Regions from separate parts of the Bacillus stercoris genome, predicted to be linked through region 3. Evidence: riboswitches for the same ligand, from Rfam matches in the RefSeq annotation. Region 3 holds a riboswitch; each other region holds the start of a gene.
The links. A riboswitch is a leader RNA that binds a small molecule or an ion and turns the genes downstream of it on or off. The one in region 3 is predicted to bind cyclic di-AMP.
Positions count from the first base shown of each region.

Region 1: it holds a riboswitch for cyclic di-AMP, as region 3 does, so the genes downstream of both, QA442_RS20035 (dicarboxylate/amino acid:cation symporter) here and ktrA (potassium uptake protein KtrA) in region 3, are expected to answer to the same signal.
Region 2: it holds a riboswitch for cyclic di-AMP, as region 3 does, so the genes downstream of both, kimA (potassium transporter KimA) here and ktrA (potassium uptake protein KtrA) in region 3, are expected to answer to the same signal.

Region 1 is NZ_CP121861.1:3,858,855-3,864,131, forward strand. It holds gene QA442_RS20025 (DUF2705 family protein) at 1-280, opposite strand, end outside; gene QA442_RS20030 (ABC transporter ATP-binding protein) at 300-1,226, opposite strand; gene QA442_RS20035 (dicarboxylate/amino acid:cation symporter) at 1,317-2,555, opposite strand; cyclic di-AMP (ydaO/yuaA leader) riboswitch at 2,628-2,758, opposite strand; gene QA442_RS20040 (AI-2E family transporter) at 2,807-3,859, opposite strand; gene dctP (C4-dicarboxylate transporter DctP) at 4,007-5,272, opposite strand.
Region 2 is NZ_CP121861.1:3,876,591-3,881,867, reverse strand. It holds gene QA442_RS20135 (DUF2334 domain-containing protein) at 1-98, shown strand, start outside; gene QA442_RS20130 (glycosyltransferase family 2 protein) at 91-1,353, shown strand; gene QA442_RS20125 (cellulose biosynthesis cyclic di-GMP-binding regulatory protein BcsB) at 1,359-3,470, shown strand; cyclic di-AMP (ydaO/yuaA leader) riboswitch at 3,606-3,749, shown strand; gene kimA (potassium transporter KimA) at 3,943-5,277, shown strand, end outside.
Region 3 is NZ_CP121861.1:1,204,486-1,209,762, reverse strand. It holds gene gbsR (transcriptional regulator GbsR) at 1-339, shown strand, start outside; gene bslA (biofilm surface layer hydrophobin BslA) at 535-1,080, shown strand; cyclic di-AMP (ydaO/yuaA leader) riboswitch at 1,227-1,375, shown strand; gene ktrA (potassium uptake protein KtrA) at 1,448-2,116, shown strand; gene ktrB (Ktr system potassium transporter KtrB) at 2,123-3,460, shown strand; gene QA442_RS06220 (YiaA/YiaB family inner membrane protein) at 3,497-3,760, opposite strand; gene lytG (exo-glucosaminidase LytG) at 3,869-4,717, opposite strand; gene QA442_RS06210 (MFS transporter) at 4,878-5,277, opposite strand, start outside.

The DNA of each region.
Region 1 (5,277 bases), 1.6 Mb from region 3:
TTAATTTTGACCAAAAAACCTTTTGGCGTTTAACCGGACGAATGAGCAAAAATTTGATCGTCTTTTTATCAAATTCCATCGAAATAATTGTCGCAGCAATCACGATCGTTAAGGCCTGCAGCAAAATGTTCAGGCTCGGTGTATACGATAAATAACCGATGAAGTTTTCATCTGTCCCGGCACTGACGACAATCCGTTTAATGATCAATGCCATGAAGAATTGGAAGACAGCCATCAGGATCAGAGAAACCAAAGTGACCTTCCGATTAAAAAGTTTCATATGTTCATTCCAAATTAATTTAGACAAGCTCTTCTCCCTCCTCTTGATGAGCAGTCGTCGCTTTTATAAATTCGTCTTCCAGTGATTGCGTGTAAGGCGTAATGGAAAATACATTCAGACCTTGTCCGACAAGTGATCGGTTCAGCTCCGGAATGTTTTCTTTTGCCACCTCAACTACAATCGTCCCAGCTTGGCGCTCAGTTTGATATTGATTGCCTGTCAGCCAATTGAGCGCTTTTTCTTGCGGCTGCACTTCTATAATCGCTTTTTCTGTGGTTTGACCAGTTCCTTGTAAGCTGACTTCCGCTTTGATCTCACCCTTTTGAATGATGATGACACGGTCGCACAGATCTTCAACCTCGCGCAATAAATGAGTGGCGAACAGGACTGCTGTTCCTTCCACTTCTGCGAGCTCCTTAATATGATCGCGAAAATCCTTCATCCCCGCAGGATCGAGGCCGTTTGTCGGTTCATCTAGAATGAGAAGCTTCGGCCGGTGAAGAATTGCCTGGGCTATTCCCAGACGCTGCCGCATTCCAAGGGAATAGGTTTTCACCTTATCATGAATCGCTGACGTCAGCCCGACACGCTCCACCACTTCATCAAGCCGTTCATCCGCTATTTTTTTGTGCATATTCGCAAAGTGCTTGAGGTTTTCCCAGCCTGTCAGGTACGGATAGAACTCAGGGTTCTCAACGATCGCTCCAACCGCTTCCATCGCTTTTTCAAACTCTGTATCATGCTGGAATCCGCTGATTGTCACGCTTCCGCTGTTTTGTTTTAGCAGCCCGACGATGATACGGATAAGTGTTGTTTTTCCGGAACCATTCGGACCGAGCAGACCGATGATTTCACCCTCCATGACGTCCATGCTGATCTGTTTTAAAATCGCTTTAGACCCAATCTTTTTATCGAGGCCTTCAATATGTAAAATCGGCTCAGCCATAAAGCCTTCCTCCTTTTTCAACCAAAAATAAACAGTGCCCAAAATTAGGCACTGTTTGTATTATAGCATTTGTTGCTTCCAAATGTTTGGTTAAACCGATAGAGTCGGCGCTTGCTCAGTCTGCTTATTCTTTTCGGTTTCTGTAATGATGACAGCGCAGGCCGCGTCACCTGTTGTGTTCACCACTGTACGGAGCATATCAAGCAAGCGGTCAATTCCAAGAATCAATCCGATTCCCTCGACAGGCAGGCCGACAGATTGAAGCACCATGGCTAGCATAATCAAACCGACTCCCGGAACACCAGCGGTTCCGACACTTGCCAGCACAGCCGTCAGTATTACCATCAGCAGCTGCGTGAATGTCAGATCATGCCCGAACACCTGCGCGATGAAGACGGTGGCTACCCCTTGCATGATGGCTGTTCCGTCCATATTAATTGTCGCACCGAGCGGCTGGACGAAGCTGCTGATTGGCTCAGGCACTTTTAATTTTTTCTGGGCCACATCCATAGATACCGGGAGTGTCGCATTGCTGCTGGAGGTACTGAACGCCACAACCATAACCTCTGAGAAATCTTTAAAGAACGTGATCGGATTTCTTCTAGCTAGAAGCGCTACTGTAGATCCGTAGGTAACGACTGCATGTATCAGCAATGCAACGGTTACCACAACCATGTACAATCCCATCGCTTTCATTGCACTGAATCCTTGGCTTCCGATAGCTGTCGCAATCAGACCGAATGTACCATACGGAGCGAACTTCATGACAAGATTCACCAAGTACATCATCAATTCATTTCCTTGTTCAACGACTTTGAGAAGCATATCCGCTTTTTTTCCGAGCATTGTAATCCCAAGTCCGACAAAAATGGCAAAAGCAATAATTTGCAGCATATTTCCTTCCGTCATCGCTTGAACAGGGTTGGTCGGAATAATGTTTAACAGAGTGTCTGCAATGCTTGGGGCTTTTTCAGCAGTGAATTCGGCAGATGAAGTATCATACGTTCCGAACTCTCCCGGTTTGATGACAAGAGCTAAAATGATGGCAATCGTAATCGCGACTGCAGTCGTGATGAGAAAATAAGAAATGGCTTTCACGCCGATTCTGCCAAGCTTCTTAGGATCGCCCAGCCCGGCTACTCCCAGCGTCAGTGAGAAAAAGACAATCGGAACGACAAGCATTTTAATGAGGTTTAAAAAGATGGTGCCTAGAGGACCAAATACAAACTTATTTAAATTTTCAAATAATTCAGGTGATGTTACGTTAAGAATAATCCCCGTTACAGCACCCAGCACCAATGCAATGATAATCTTTGTAGCCAGCTTCATCCGCATTCCTCCCTCTTTTGAAAAAAGCCCGCGAGAGACTCCCGCGGGCTTTGGCTATACAATCAAACCACAGGACTCTCTCTTCACGCTGATGAGGTTAGCTGACGGGTTCGGACGAAGAGATGTCCGTTTTTCAGATGAAAAATTAACCCCAAAAGATCGGGTCCCCCACTCCTTGTTATAGGATTAAGCGTGTGGCTTACTATTATATGATCTATTTTATTTATACAGAAAAGATCCAATTTTGTAAACTATTTTTTGTTACTTTTTTCTCTGGATCTTTTAGGTCGATCCTCCTTGTTGGTGACATCAAGAATATCAAGGAGAAATACAAAGATCGGAATCCCGATAATTAAGCCCCAAATGCCGAAAAAATGTTCAGAGAAAATGAGTACTGTGAAGGTGAAAAAGATTGGCAGCTCAGTTTTCGCAGACATCAGCTTTGGATTTAAGAAATAGGTTTCGATCGCATGAATGGCGAATATGACTAGCACAATGTAAAGCACATACATTCCGCCGCCAGTGCTGTAGGCGATAATGCTGAGCGGAATTAGGGAAATGACGACGCCTGCCACAGGGATCAGTCCAAGGAAGAACACCATAATAGACAGCCCAAACAGCTGCGGGAAGTGCATAATCCAAAGCGCGATAAACGTCAGAATACAATTGACGAGCGCAATGATAAATTGTGCCTCAAGCACCTTGCCGAACGTTCTGGCAAATTTGCTTCCGAAAAAAGCAATTTCCTCATAAAAGACCCTCAGTTTGCTCGTTTTAAATTTCGCCATGAATTCAGAAAGGCGTTTTTTCTCAAATAAGAAAAACATGCTGAGGATAAGCGCCATCACGACCTGCAAACCGAATGTGCTGATATCGGCCAGATACGTATACACTACATTGAAGCCCTCTTTGACATATGAACTGATGTTGATATCTCCGAAAACACTGGTGATCTCATCAAAGAAAGGGATGCTGTCAGGGTGATACGCAATATGTTTAATCTGCTTAACCAGCTGCTGGATCTGCGCGGCGACGACCGGATAAAATACAAAACCTCCGACTGTTAGCAGCACAGCAAGCAGCATGTAAAGAAACGTAATGACAACCCGCTGGCTTACGCGGAAGAACTGGCTTACAAACTGCCGCACGACAAGCTCCAAACGATCCATTAAAAACGTGAAAATGAAGGTAAGCAATATTAAGTTGATCATGCTCTTAAATAGATATAACACACCAGTTAACACGACAAAGATGGAGAAACGTCTTACTCCCGGGTGCTGAAAAAATTTAACTAAAGCGGCCATTTATACACTCCTGTTAGGACAAACGTCCTTCATTCAATATAGTATCCATTTGTAAATTATATAACAAAAAAATGCTGAGGTCTCTGTCCTTACCTTAATAATTCTTAAACAATTAAAAAAACGGCCCATGAATGGGCCGTTCTTTTTTCAAACTGCTGTTTTCATTTTTTTCATGCCTTCAACAGCCTCTACTCTTTTTGCTTCATCAAATTCATTTTCGCTTTTTGCAACAATGATCGTGGCGATTCCGTTTCCGATCAGGTTCACAATGGCTCTTCCTTCACTCATGAAACGGTCGACACCAAGCAGGAGTGCAAGGCCCTCCAGCGGAATGACCTGAAGCGCTGACAGCGTTGAGGCAAGGACGATAAATCCGCTCCCCGTCACACCTGCCGCTCCCTTCGATGTCAGCATCAGCACGAGGATAATCGTAATTTGCTGGCCGATGCTGAGGTCTACTCCAAACACCTGTGCCAAAAAGACCGTCGCCATTGATAAATAAATGGATGTGCCGTCGAGGTTAAATGAATAGCCCGTCGGAATCACAAGCCCGACAACGGATTTGGAACAGCCGTAGCGCTCCATTTTATCCATCATACGCGGAAGCACCGATTCGGAAGAGCTTGTGCCAAGCACGATCAGAAGCTCATCTTTAATGAAGCGCAGGTAATTCCACAGGCTGAATCCGTAAAGCTTGCAGATGATATTTAAAGCAACAAATACGAACAGGAACATCGTAATATAAACAGACATCATTAAGCTTGCCAGCGGTTTGATGGAATCGAGACCGAAGTGCCCGATCGTATACGCCATCGCCCCAAATGCCCCGATTGGCGCAGCTCGCATAATGTAGCCGATAATTTTGAAAAAGACGTGAGAAACCTTGTCGAAGAAATCAATGACGCTTTTCCCTTTTTCACCTAATGCCGCAAGACCGACTCCGAAAAGAATAGAAAAGAATAAGACCTGCAAAATGTCCCCTTTTGCGAAGGCATCAACCATGTTGGACGGAACAATGTGTGTCACAAATTCAATCCAGTCGATTCCCTGACCGCCATTTTGCGTGTATTGTGATACATCTCCCTTTTCAAGCTTGCTGTAATCAAGACCCGCACCCGGCTTCATGATGTTGACGACAAATAAACCGATAATGAGTGCGAGGGTGGTGACAACCTCAAAATAGATAAACGCTTTTCCCCCTACTTTTCCAACCTTCTTCATATCGCCCATTTTTGCAATCCCGAGAACGATTGTGAAGAAAATGATTGGTGCGATCACCATTTTAACAGCGTTGATAAATGTATCGCCAAGCGGTTTCATTTCTTTGCCGACATCCGGCCAGACCAGCCCGACAATGACCCCGATGATGACCGCGGTTATGACCTGAACTGTTAAATTTTTAAACAGTTTCATCTCCT
Region 2 (5,277 bases), 1.6 Mb from region 3:
TCGTGCTCTTATTTGTCATCATGTTTGTCAGTTATACGTTTTACTTGAGAGCCACATTGAAAAAACGAATTTTTAAGGAGAGAAGAAGCCTTGGGTAATACGCTGTTCTTTATCTCGCTAAGTTTAATATGGGTGATGCTTCTCTACCACATGTTCCTCATGCAGGGCGGGTTCCGCCACTATATGACCTTCGAACGGAATATCCCGAAGTGGAGAGAAAACATGAAGGAGCTGCCAAAGGTCAGCGTCCTCATCCCGGCGCATAACGAAGAGGTTGTGATTCGGCAGACGCTGAAGGCGATGGTCAACCTTTATTATCCGAAGGACCGTCTGGAGATTATCGTCGTGAATGACAATTCGTCAGACCGGACGGGTGATATCGTCAATGAATTTTCCGAGAAATACGATTTCATCAAAATGGTGATTACGAAGCCGCCGAACGCAGGTAAAGGAAAATCCTCTGCACTTAACTCGGGTTTTGCCGAATCGAATGGCGATGTGATCTGTGTATATGACGCCGACAATACGCCTGAGAAAATGGCCGTGTATTATCTCGTGCTCGGCCTGATGAATGACGAAAAGGCAGGCGCCGTGGTAGGGAAATTCCGCGTCATCAATGCGGCAAAGACGCTGCTGACGAGGTTTATCAATATCGAAACGATCTGTTTTCAGTGGATGGCTCAGGGAGGCAGATGGAAGTGGTTTAAAATCGCCACGATCCCAGGAACCAACTTCGCGATTCGCAGAAGCATTATCGAAAAGCTCGGAGGCTGGGATGACAAAGCGCTCGCTGAGGATACGGAGCTGACCATTCGGGTGTACAATCTCGGCTATCACATTCGCTTTTTCCCTGCGGCCATCACGTGGGAGCAGGAGCCGGAAACATGGAAGGTATGGTGGCGCCAGCGCACCCGATGGGCGCGCGGCAATCAATATGTCGTGCTCAAATTTTTGGCGCAGTTTTTTAAGCTGAAACGAAAACGGATTATCTTTGATTTGTTTTATTTTTTCTTTACGTACTTCTTGTTTTTCTTTGGCGTGATCATGTCGAATACGATTTTTGTAGTGAATTTGTTTTATGATTTGCATTTATCGGTTGGATTTTTGGCAATGATTCTCTGGATTTTGGCATTTTTCTTATTTATGACAGAGGTCATGATTACGTTGAGCATTGAAAAAACAGAAATGAACAGGCAAAACTTTTTTATCGTATTTCTCATGTACTTCACATACTCGCAGGCATGGATTGTGCTTGTTATCTACTCTTTATTCGTAGAAATCAAGCACCGTTTATTCAAGCAGGAGGTCAAATGGTACAAGACAGAACGATACAATCAACATAAAAGCGGGTGACCTTTTTGAAACAAATAATGATTTTTCTCACAAGCTTCATGCTGCTGGCGATGGCTGGACAACCGGCTCTTGCCAAGGATGTACAGGTCAGCGGTTCGCTTCTTGGGAAAAGCAGCCAAGAACAAGCCAAACAGCAGGTGCTGACAAGCGAGCTGATTACACTGTATGGATCAAAAGACAGCGCGGAGCTGACGTATCAGATCCCGGCAGGCGCCTCTTCAGGCAATCAGCAATTGGTCATTGAATACGAAGCATCAAATCTTTTAATTTCTCCTTCATCGTTAACGGCTGTCATTGATGATGAACCAGTCAAAACGTTAAAGCTTGATGGTGATTCCAAGCGGAAAACAGTGAAGCTGAATCTGAATAAAAACCAGTCAGCGCAAGGTTATCACAACGTATCGCTGAAATTTTACGGCGTAATGAAAGAGGGCGTGTGTGTCAGACAGGATACGTCTGGCAACTGGATCAAAATTTATCCGGACAGCCGGCTGACACTTGCTGAAAGCGGTGAAGCGAAAGGAACGTCGCTGGACCATTATCCGTACCCATTCGCCCAATCTGGAAACACAAGCGAAGAAACCGCCCTCGTCATTCCGGATGACCCAAGTTCGGCGGAAATTGAAGCTGCGGTTAAAACAGAAGGCTATTTGAAAACGGTGGACAGCAGTGTCAGGATTGCGTATGTCACAGAATCTGAGCTGAAAAAAATCGATAAGCCGACGATTGTTATCGGAGTGGACAAGCATTGGAACGGCAAAGTGAAAAAACTGATGAAACAAGCCGGCTTGCAGGCAAAAGGAGAAGAACTTCTGCTTGCTGAGCGGGTGCTGAAAGCAGAGGGCAAGCAGCAGCCGGTTCTGTTTGCGCAAGCTGCATCCGAGGACGTGCTCGCTAAAAAAATCAGCGTGATGACAGATCAGACATACACAGGCCAGCTCAGCGGCGATACACTTTCAATCAGCAAGCTTAAGCAGACAGAAAAAAAAGAAAGCGATAAGCTGACCCTCGAGAATTTTGGAGCGGGCGATATCACAATTGGAGCCGATAAAACATCTTCAGCACATTATTTTTATCCGGCTTCGGCGGTTTTAGATGAAAACCAATCAGCGAAGCTGTCGCTTAAACTGAAAAAGTCTGAAACGATTCAAGCTTCAACGGACGAAAGTGAATCGCCTTCTCAGGCTTCAGAGCTGAAAGTGATGATCAACGGCCAGCCGCACTCGGTCCGGCTTGATGACTTAGGAAAAGAAGATAAAAACGGATTCTATCATGTTACGGTGAAAGTGGACCCTAAGCTGCTGCAAAAAAACCGCTACATTGATATTCAGTTCGTCACAACCGGGTTAAAGGAAAACAACCCTTGCAACACGACTGATGAAGAAAAGTGGGTCTTTATTGATAAAAGCAGTACATTATCATACGCCATCAAAGGGATGTCCCCGTCAGCGGATTTTCAGGAGTGGCCGCTTCCTTACGCCGGAAATCAGGATCAAACAACGGTAATCGTGCTTCCTGACACCGTAAGCCAATCGAAGCTTGAGGAGCTTTCTCTCGTAACAGAATCCTTTGGCAGCGAAGCACAGCATTCATACACGGTAAAGAAATCATCTGACGTTACAGCAAACGATGCGAAAGGCCGAAACCTCATTTTTATAGGGGGGATCAATCAATTTTCTCTTCTGAAGGAGAAATCATCAGACCTGCTTGTGCCGCAGGCAAAAAACGGCTCGTTTGATGTATCTGATTTCGAGATGCTGAATGAGACGACAAAACAAGTGGTATTTACCCAAGCATCGCCTTGGGATTCACACTATACAATGGCTGTTTTTGCACCGGCAAAAGGAGAAGGCACGGCTGTCACGAAAGAGATCATCAATTATCTGAACAGCAACGATGATTCGGCAACCGTCCTTAATGAAACAAATAGCCAGCAGGTGTTTACAAACCACCAGCAGCTCAAATCGGAGACAGTCAGCTCCGGCGCAGAACAACCAACACAGGATCATAGCCAGAAATGGATGTATATTGGTGTGCTGGCACTTATTATGGTGATTGCGGCAGTGTTCATTTGGGTTGCCGTAAGACGAAGAAAAAGAAAGACAGATACAGAATAAAAACAGAGGCAATCTAGCCTCTGTTTTTTTATTTTTGGTATGTAAATTCCATTTGTGGAACCTATCATTTTATTTTTTCCGCCCGGCCAATAAGCCTCTTTACAACGTGTGGGAACGGGAGTATGATCTCTTTTAGAAAACAAATCGCTTAATCTGAAATCAGAGCGGGGGACCCATTAGAATGGCTTTTTGCCGTTGGGGTGAATCCTTTTTAGGTAGGGCTAACTCTCATATGCCCGAATCCGTCAGCTAACCTCGTAAGCGTTCGTGAGAGGAGATGAATGAAACCTGTGTTCGATGTTATGGCACAGGGGCATCCGTTTGCCTCTGTGTTTTTTGCCGTTCATTTTTAGGAATGTAAATCGCATACAGAGACATCATAGCAGAAAGGACTATTGCAAAATGTGAGAGCAAGACACTGATGTTTTATTGTTTTAATTGAAAAATGAGAAATTAAAAGGGGAAGACATCGATGTATCATTCAATCAAACGTTTTTTGATTGGGAAACCACTAAAATCTCAAGCAGCGGGAGAGCAAAAACTGACGAAATTAAAAGCCTTGGCTATGCTTTCCTCAGATGCGCTGTCATCTGTCGCATATGGGACAGAGCAAATTTTAATCATTTTAGCAACAATCAGTGCTGCCGCATTTTGGTACTCCATTCCGATTGCGGTCGGCGTTCTCATATTACTGCTCGCACTGATTCTTTCATACAGGCAAATTATTTACGCTTATCCGCAGGGCGGCGGGGCTTATGTTGTTTCGAAAGAAAACCTCGGTGAAAAGCCGGGATTGATCGCGGGCGGTTCATTGCTTGTCGATTATATTTTAACGGTAGCGGTAAGTATTTCCGCAGGAACGGACGCCATCACGTCGGCCTTTCCTGCATTGCATGATTATCATGTGCCGATCGCTATTTTTCTCGTGTTAGTGATTATGATTTTGAACCTGCGCGGGCTTTCGGAATCGGCATCCATTCTTGCCTACCCGGTTTATCTGTTTGTGGTGGCGCTATTGGTTCTCATTGCAGTCGGGTTGTTCAAGCTCATGACAGGACAAATAGACCAGCCGGTTCATCATACACCGCTTGGCACACCTGTAGCCGGCATTACGCTGTTTTTGCTGCTTAAGGCTTTTTCCTCCGGATGCTCAGCGTTGACCGGAGTTGAGGCCATTTCTAACGCCATTCCTGCTTTCAAAAATCCGCCTGCGCGAAACGCGGCAAGAACGCTTGCGATGATGGGGATTTTGCTGGCGATTCTGTTTTCCGGCATCACGGTGCTCGCATACGGATATGGAACGGCGCCTAAGCCCGATGAAACAGTGGTTTCACAAATTGCGTCCGAAACCTTCGGGCGGAATGTGTTCTACTATGTCATCCAAGGTGTCACATCGCTTATTTTGGTCCTTGCGGCAAATACGGGATTTTCAGCTTTCCCGCAGCTTGCCTTCAACCTGGCGAGAGACCAGTATATGCCGCGAATGTTTACAGTTCGGGGTGACCGCTTAGGCTTCTCAAATGGGATTATCTTTTTAGGCTTTGCCTCCATTATTCTCATTATCTTATTCGGAGGACAGACGGAGCACTTAATCCCGTTATATGCTGTGGGCGTATTTATTCCATTTACGCTTTCACAAACCGGCATGTGCATAAAATGGATCAAGCAAAAACCAAAAGGCTGGATCGGAAAAATGCTGATCAACTCCTGCGGCGCTCTGATTTCGTTTATGGTTCTATCTATCCTTTTTGTGACAAAGTTTAATGTCGTATGGCCTGTGTTAATCTTTATGCCTATCGTCGTTTTG
Region 3 (5,277 bases):
AAGCTTCAAGACTTAAACGTAGTGAAAAAAACATTTCACCGGGGCATCCGCAAGCATACATTTGTAGCTGAAAAAGATTTCTTTAAATTTTTCACAAATTTCTTTCCCCCTAAATGGGAGCGGGAGGTTCAAGTGAATGTAGCAGCGATCGAAGAAGCACAGGCTGATTTACAAAAGGTTTTAAGCAAGGAAGATCTCGATGAGGATATCAAAAATGAAGCGCAGCAGTTATATGATCAGCTGGAAAGCTCTAAAGCTTACTACGACTGGCTGAAGCGGCTTGCTGAAGCGGTGCAGAGCGGAGAAATTTTTAAATTTATACCGATCGAAACAAAGTAAAACAGCAAACGCCTGGGAAACCAGGCGTTTTTTTAGTGTAACTACTACAAATTTGAAAAATACGGGAAAAACACCCCATTTACTTCCAAAATATTTGATGGTAATTTTATGTAGGTAAAATTTGTATTTGGCCTTTCAGAGGAGGTGAAAAGCGGGCAGGCCTTTAATTTATTAATTTTTAGGGGGAATTTTATTATGAAACGCAAATTATTATCTTCTTTGGCAATTAGTGCACTAAGTCTCGGGTTACTCGTTTCTGCACCAACAGCTTCTTTCGCGGCTGAATCTACATCAACTAAAGCTCATACTGAATCTACTATGAGAACACAGTCTACTGCTTCATTGTTCGCAACAATCACTGGCGCCAGCAAAACGGAATGGTCTTTCTCAGATATCGAATTGACTTACCGTCCAAATACGCTTCTCAGCCTTGGCGTGATGGAATTTACGTTACCAAGCGGATTTACTGCAAATACGAAGGACACAATGAACGGTAATGCCTTGCGTGAAACACAGATCCTCAATAATGGGAAAACAGTGAGAATTCCTTTGGCACTTGATTTGTTAGGAGCTGGCGAATTCAAATTAAAACTGAATAACAAAACACTTCCTGCCGCTGGTACATATACTTTCCGCGCGGAGAATAAATCATTGAGCATCGGAAATAAATTTTACGCAGAAGCCAGCATTGACGTGGCTAAGCGCAGTACTCCTCCGACTCAGCCATGCGGCTGCAACTAATGTAAAAGACCGGTTAACACCGGTCTTTTTTTGCGTTTTCCCCTACCCTTTTTTCTCTCATTTCCGTTATCTTTTTTCTGGTTTAAAATTTAAATTGACAAACACTAGAAACAGGAGTAAATTCTTGAGTGTTCAATTTCATAAAGTCTCTTTTACCGCTTAATCAAACACGAACGGGGGAACCAACGATTGGCTGTTTTATTAACAGCCTTGGGGTGAATCTTACTAAGTAAGAGGGGGTACTCTGAATCCCTAATCCGACAGCTAACCTCGTAGGCGTATACAGAGAGGAGGTCTATTGCGACCATTCTTTGAAATGGTCTTTTTTGCTTAAAAAACGTTAATTTTACTAAGGGAGTTATGAACAGTGGGAAGAATAAAAAATAAGCAATTTGCCGTGATCGGGCTGGGCCGGTTTGGCGGCAGCATTTGCAAAGAACTGCACAGAATGGGACACGAGGTCCTTGCAGTTGATATCAACGAAGAAAAGGTCAATGCATATGCTTCTTACGCCACTCATGCGGTAATTGCCAACGCCACCGAAGAAAACGAATTGCTTTCATTAGGAATACGCAATTTTGAATATGTAATTGTTGCCATCGGAGCGAATATTCAAGCGAGTACACTGACCACCCTATTATTAAAGGAATTTGATATCCCTAATATTTGGGTGAAAGCTCAAAACTATTATCATCACAAGGTGCTTGAAAAAATCGGCGCGGATCGTATTATCCACCCTGAAAAAGACATGGGAGTCAAGATCGCACAAAGCCTTTCTGACGAAAACGTTTTGAATTACATTGATTTATCTGATGATTACAGTATTGTCGAGCTGCTGGCAACGCGAAAGCTTGATTCAAAATCAATTATTGACCTGAATGTGAGAGCAAAGTACGGCTGCACGATCCTGGCCATTAAACATCATGGAGATATCCGTCTTTCTCCCGCACCTGAAGACATCATTCACGAGCAGGATTGCCTGGTGATCATGGGGCACAAAAAGGATATTAAACGTTTTGAAAACGAAGGGATGTAGACAAAGGTGACACTTCAAAAGGATAAAGTGATCAAATGGGTTCGGTTTACACCGCCTCAAGTGCTTGCAATTGGTTTTTTCCTAACCATTATCATCGGGGCTGTGCTGTTAAAGCTTCCGTTTTCTACACTGAAGCCATTGTCATGGATCGATGCCCTTTTTACTGCAGCTTCCGCTACAACCGTTACAGGGCTTGCAGTTGTCGATACCGGTACAGAATTTACACTTTTCGGGCAAACTGTCATCATGGGGCTGATTCAGATCGGTGGGCTTGGATTTATGACGTTTGCTGTTTTGATCGTCATGATATTAGGGAAAAAAATCGGGTTGAAAGAACGAATGCTGGTTCAGGAAGCCTTAAATCAGCCGACAATCGGCGGCGTCATTGGCCTTGTCAAAGTCCTGTTTCTGTTCTCGATCAGTATTGAATTGATAGCAGCACTCATCCTATCCATCCGGCTTGTGCCTCAGTATGGCTGGTCATCTGGCTTGTTTGCCAGTCTGTTTCACGCGATTTCTGCTTTTAACAATGCCGGGTTTTCGCTGTGGCCTGATAATTTGATGAGCTACGTTGGGGACCCTACAGTGAACCTTGTGATTACTTTCTTATTTATTACAGGAGGGATCGGATTTACGGTTCTGTTTGACATTATGAAAAATCGGCGTTTCAAAGCTTTTTCCTTACATACAAAGCTTATGCTTACAGGAACGCTGATGTTGAATGCGATTGCTATGCTTGTGATCTTTATTCTAGAGTACAGCAACCCTGGCACGCTTGGCCACCTGCATATAGGGGATAAACTATGGGCTTCCTATTTTCAGGCAGTGACGCCGAGAACCGCAGGCTTCAACTCCCTTGATTTTGGAAGTATGAGAGAAGGAACGATTGTATTTACTTTATTATTGATGTTTATCGGAGCAGGCAGCGCTTCTACGGCGAGCGGCATTAAGCTGACTACGTTCATCGTGATTTTAACATCTGTTATTGCTTACTTGAGAGGTAAAAAAGAAACGGTGATTTTCCGCCGCTCCATCAAATATCCGATAATCATTAAAGCTTTAGCTGTAAGCGTCACCGGTTTGTTCATCGTGTTTTTAGGGATATTCGCCCTGACGATCACAGAACAAGCGCCGTTTATTCAAATTGTGTTTGAAACCTTTTCCGCTTTCGGAACTGTCGGCCTATCGATGGGGCTTACTCCTGAACTGACAACAGCTGGAAAGTGTATCATCATTGTCATCATGTTCATCGGAAGAATTGGTCCTTTAACGTTCGTGTTTTCATTCGCAAAAACAGAGCAATCAAATATTCGATACCCTGACGGCGAAGTGTTTACAGGGTGATATCAAAAAAATCCGGCGTGCAATCGCCGGATTTTTTTATGATTCGATATGAGATTGATTTTGTCTTTTTTCTTGTTCTGCGATGATCTCGTTGTCCTCTGCGTTATCACGGGTCACTTTTTGTGTAAGAATCGCGCCAACAGCTACGAGTATCATAACAGCGATGTAATAACCTTTTTCATTGAGTTCCAGGTTATCAGCATTATAGAGTCCGATACTAAACAAAAATACTCCCGCAAAAAAAGTGAAATAAGCCAATACGGTAAAGGCAACCGTATTTCTGCGTCTATATTTCTGCACCTTTGTTCCCTCCCAAAAGCATAGTTAATTAGTGATAACTGTCGTGGAATATTATACCTCAAATTCCCCTGAATGGAACAAAGAATTAAAAATACCAGTAAAAAGGACTTAGGTTGCTTCCTTTATTTCAATAGCTGAATCATCAATCCAGCCGATGAGTTTATTATTGATTTGGAATTGGTACCATACAGACTGGCCTTTCTGTTTTTTAGACACAACCTTTATATCTTTGCCGACGTAAGATTGGGCAGAGGTAAGCCTTATAGACCGATCATCAGTAGAAGGCTTGGACCATACGTCTTGGACGGCACTATCTTTAATGGAAGCATGTAAATCCACTGATTTGAGGGATGGGTTTACCTTATCGTACTCATCCAAATCGTATTTTTCCACAATAGCGCTGATTTTATGAGCGTAGTCAGGGTCTGTAGCATATCCTGCTGTTTGCAGTGCAGTCGCAGCTTCCTTATAATCTCCAGCCTCAAGCACAGGTTTATACTTCTTTTTATTCCACGATGTGCCGCGGACGAACAATTGGGCATGATCATCCATCGATTCAAAAAACGTGCTGTATTTTCGAAACTTCGCACGAATGGTTTTTCTTTTCCCTTTTTCAACTTCGTCCGTTTCCATCGTAACGTGATGGCCTTTATAATTTCCTTTCACGCCAAAAAGGTTGTTCGCCTTAGTAGCCAGCTCGCTGTTCCCCCAGTCGGATTCGAGAATGGCCTGAGCGATTGTGATGCTGGGGAGGACATGATATTTTTCATACAAAATTTGGGCATGCCCGGACAGGCTGTCTATAAATACTTGCTGTTCATCAACTTCTTCGGTTTCTTTAGATGTTTCAATCGGTTTTGATAAAGTTGTCGCTAAAACAAACAGAGCTAGCGGAATCGATACAATGAAAAATAGTGAAATGAAGAGTTTACGTTTTTTCAATTTTTTACGGGCCATGAAAACCTTCCTTCGAATTAAGAGATTACGAATGTAAAAGAATCTACCTTTTAGAATTTTACTTGCACTTCTAATATTTTTCAATTCTTTAGGGATAAAGTTGGGAAAAGATTGCATAATAAAAACCTTTTCATGAAAGGAAAAGGTTTTTATCACGTTTCTACTTTTGCAAATTTCTGAGTGCATTCCGATATTCTGTATCATTGATTACTTGATGTGATTTGACAGTTGCATTCGACAATCCCTGTCCTGAAACGGCCGGTTCCGGAGCTGTTTTTGCTTGGTCATGTGGTTTATGTGCAAGCTTGTGCCCCATTCCTGTAGCATTCATACAAAATGACAGGCAGACGAGCAGAACGCTGAGGATAAAAGAAATGAAAAAGAGATCATGATAAGCAGTCATCATAGAATCCTGTACCGAACCGTTTTGTCTGGCAGCATCTTTTTTCGTGAAAAAACCGATGAGAATCGGAACCCCCATATAGACAAACAACCTTAAAAACTGGACAGCTGTCATTCTCTTGACCAAATCAGGCAGCGGTCCTCCCATGGCAGCTCCC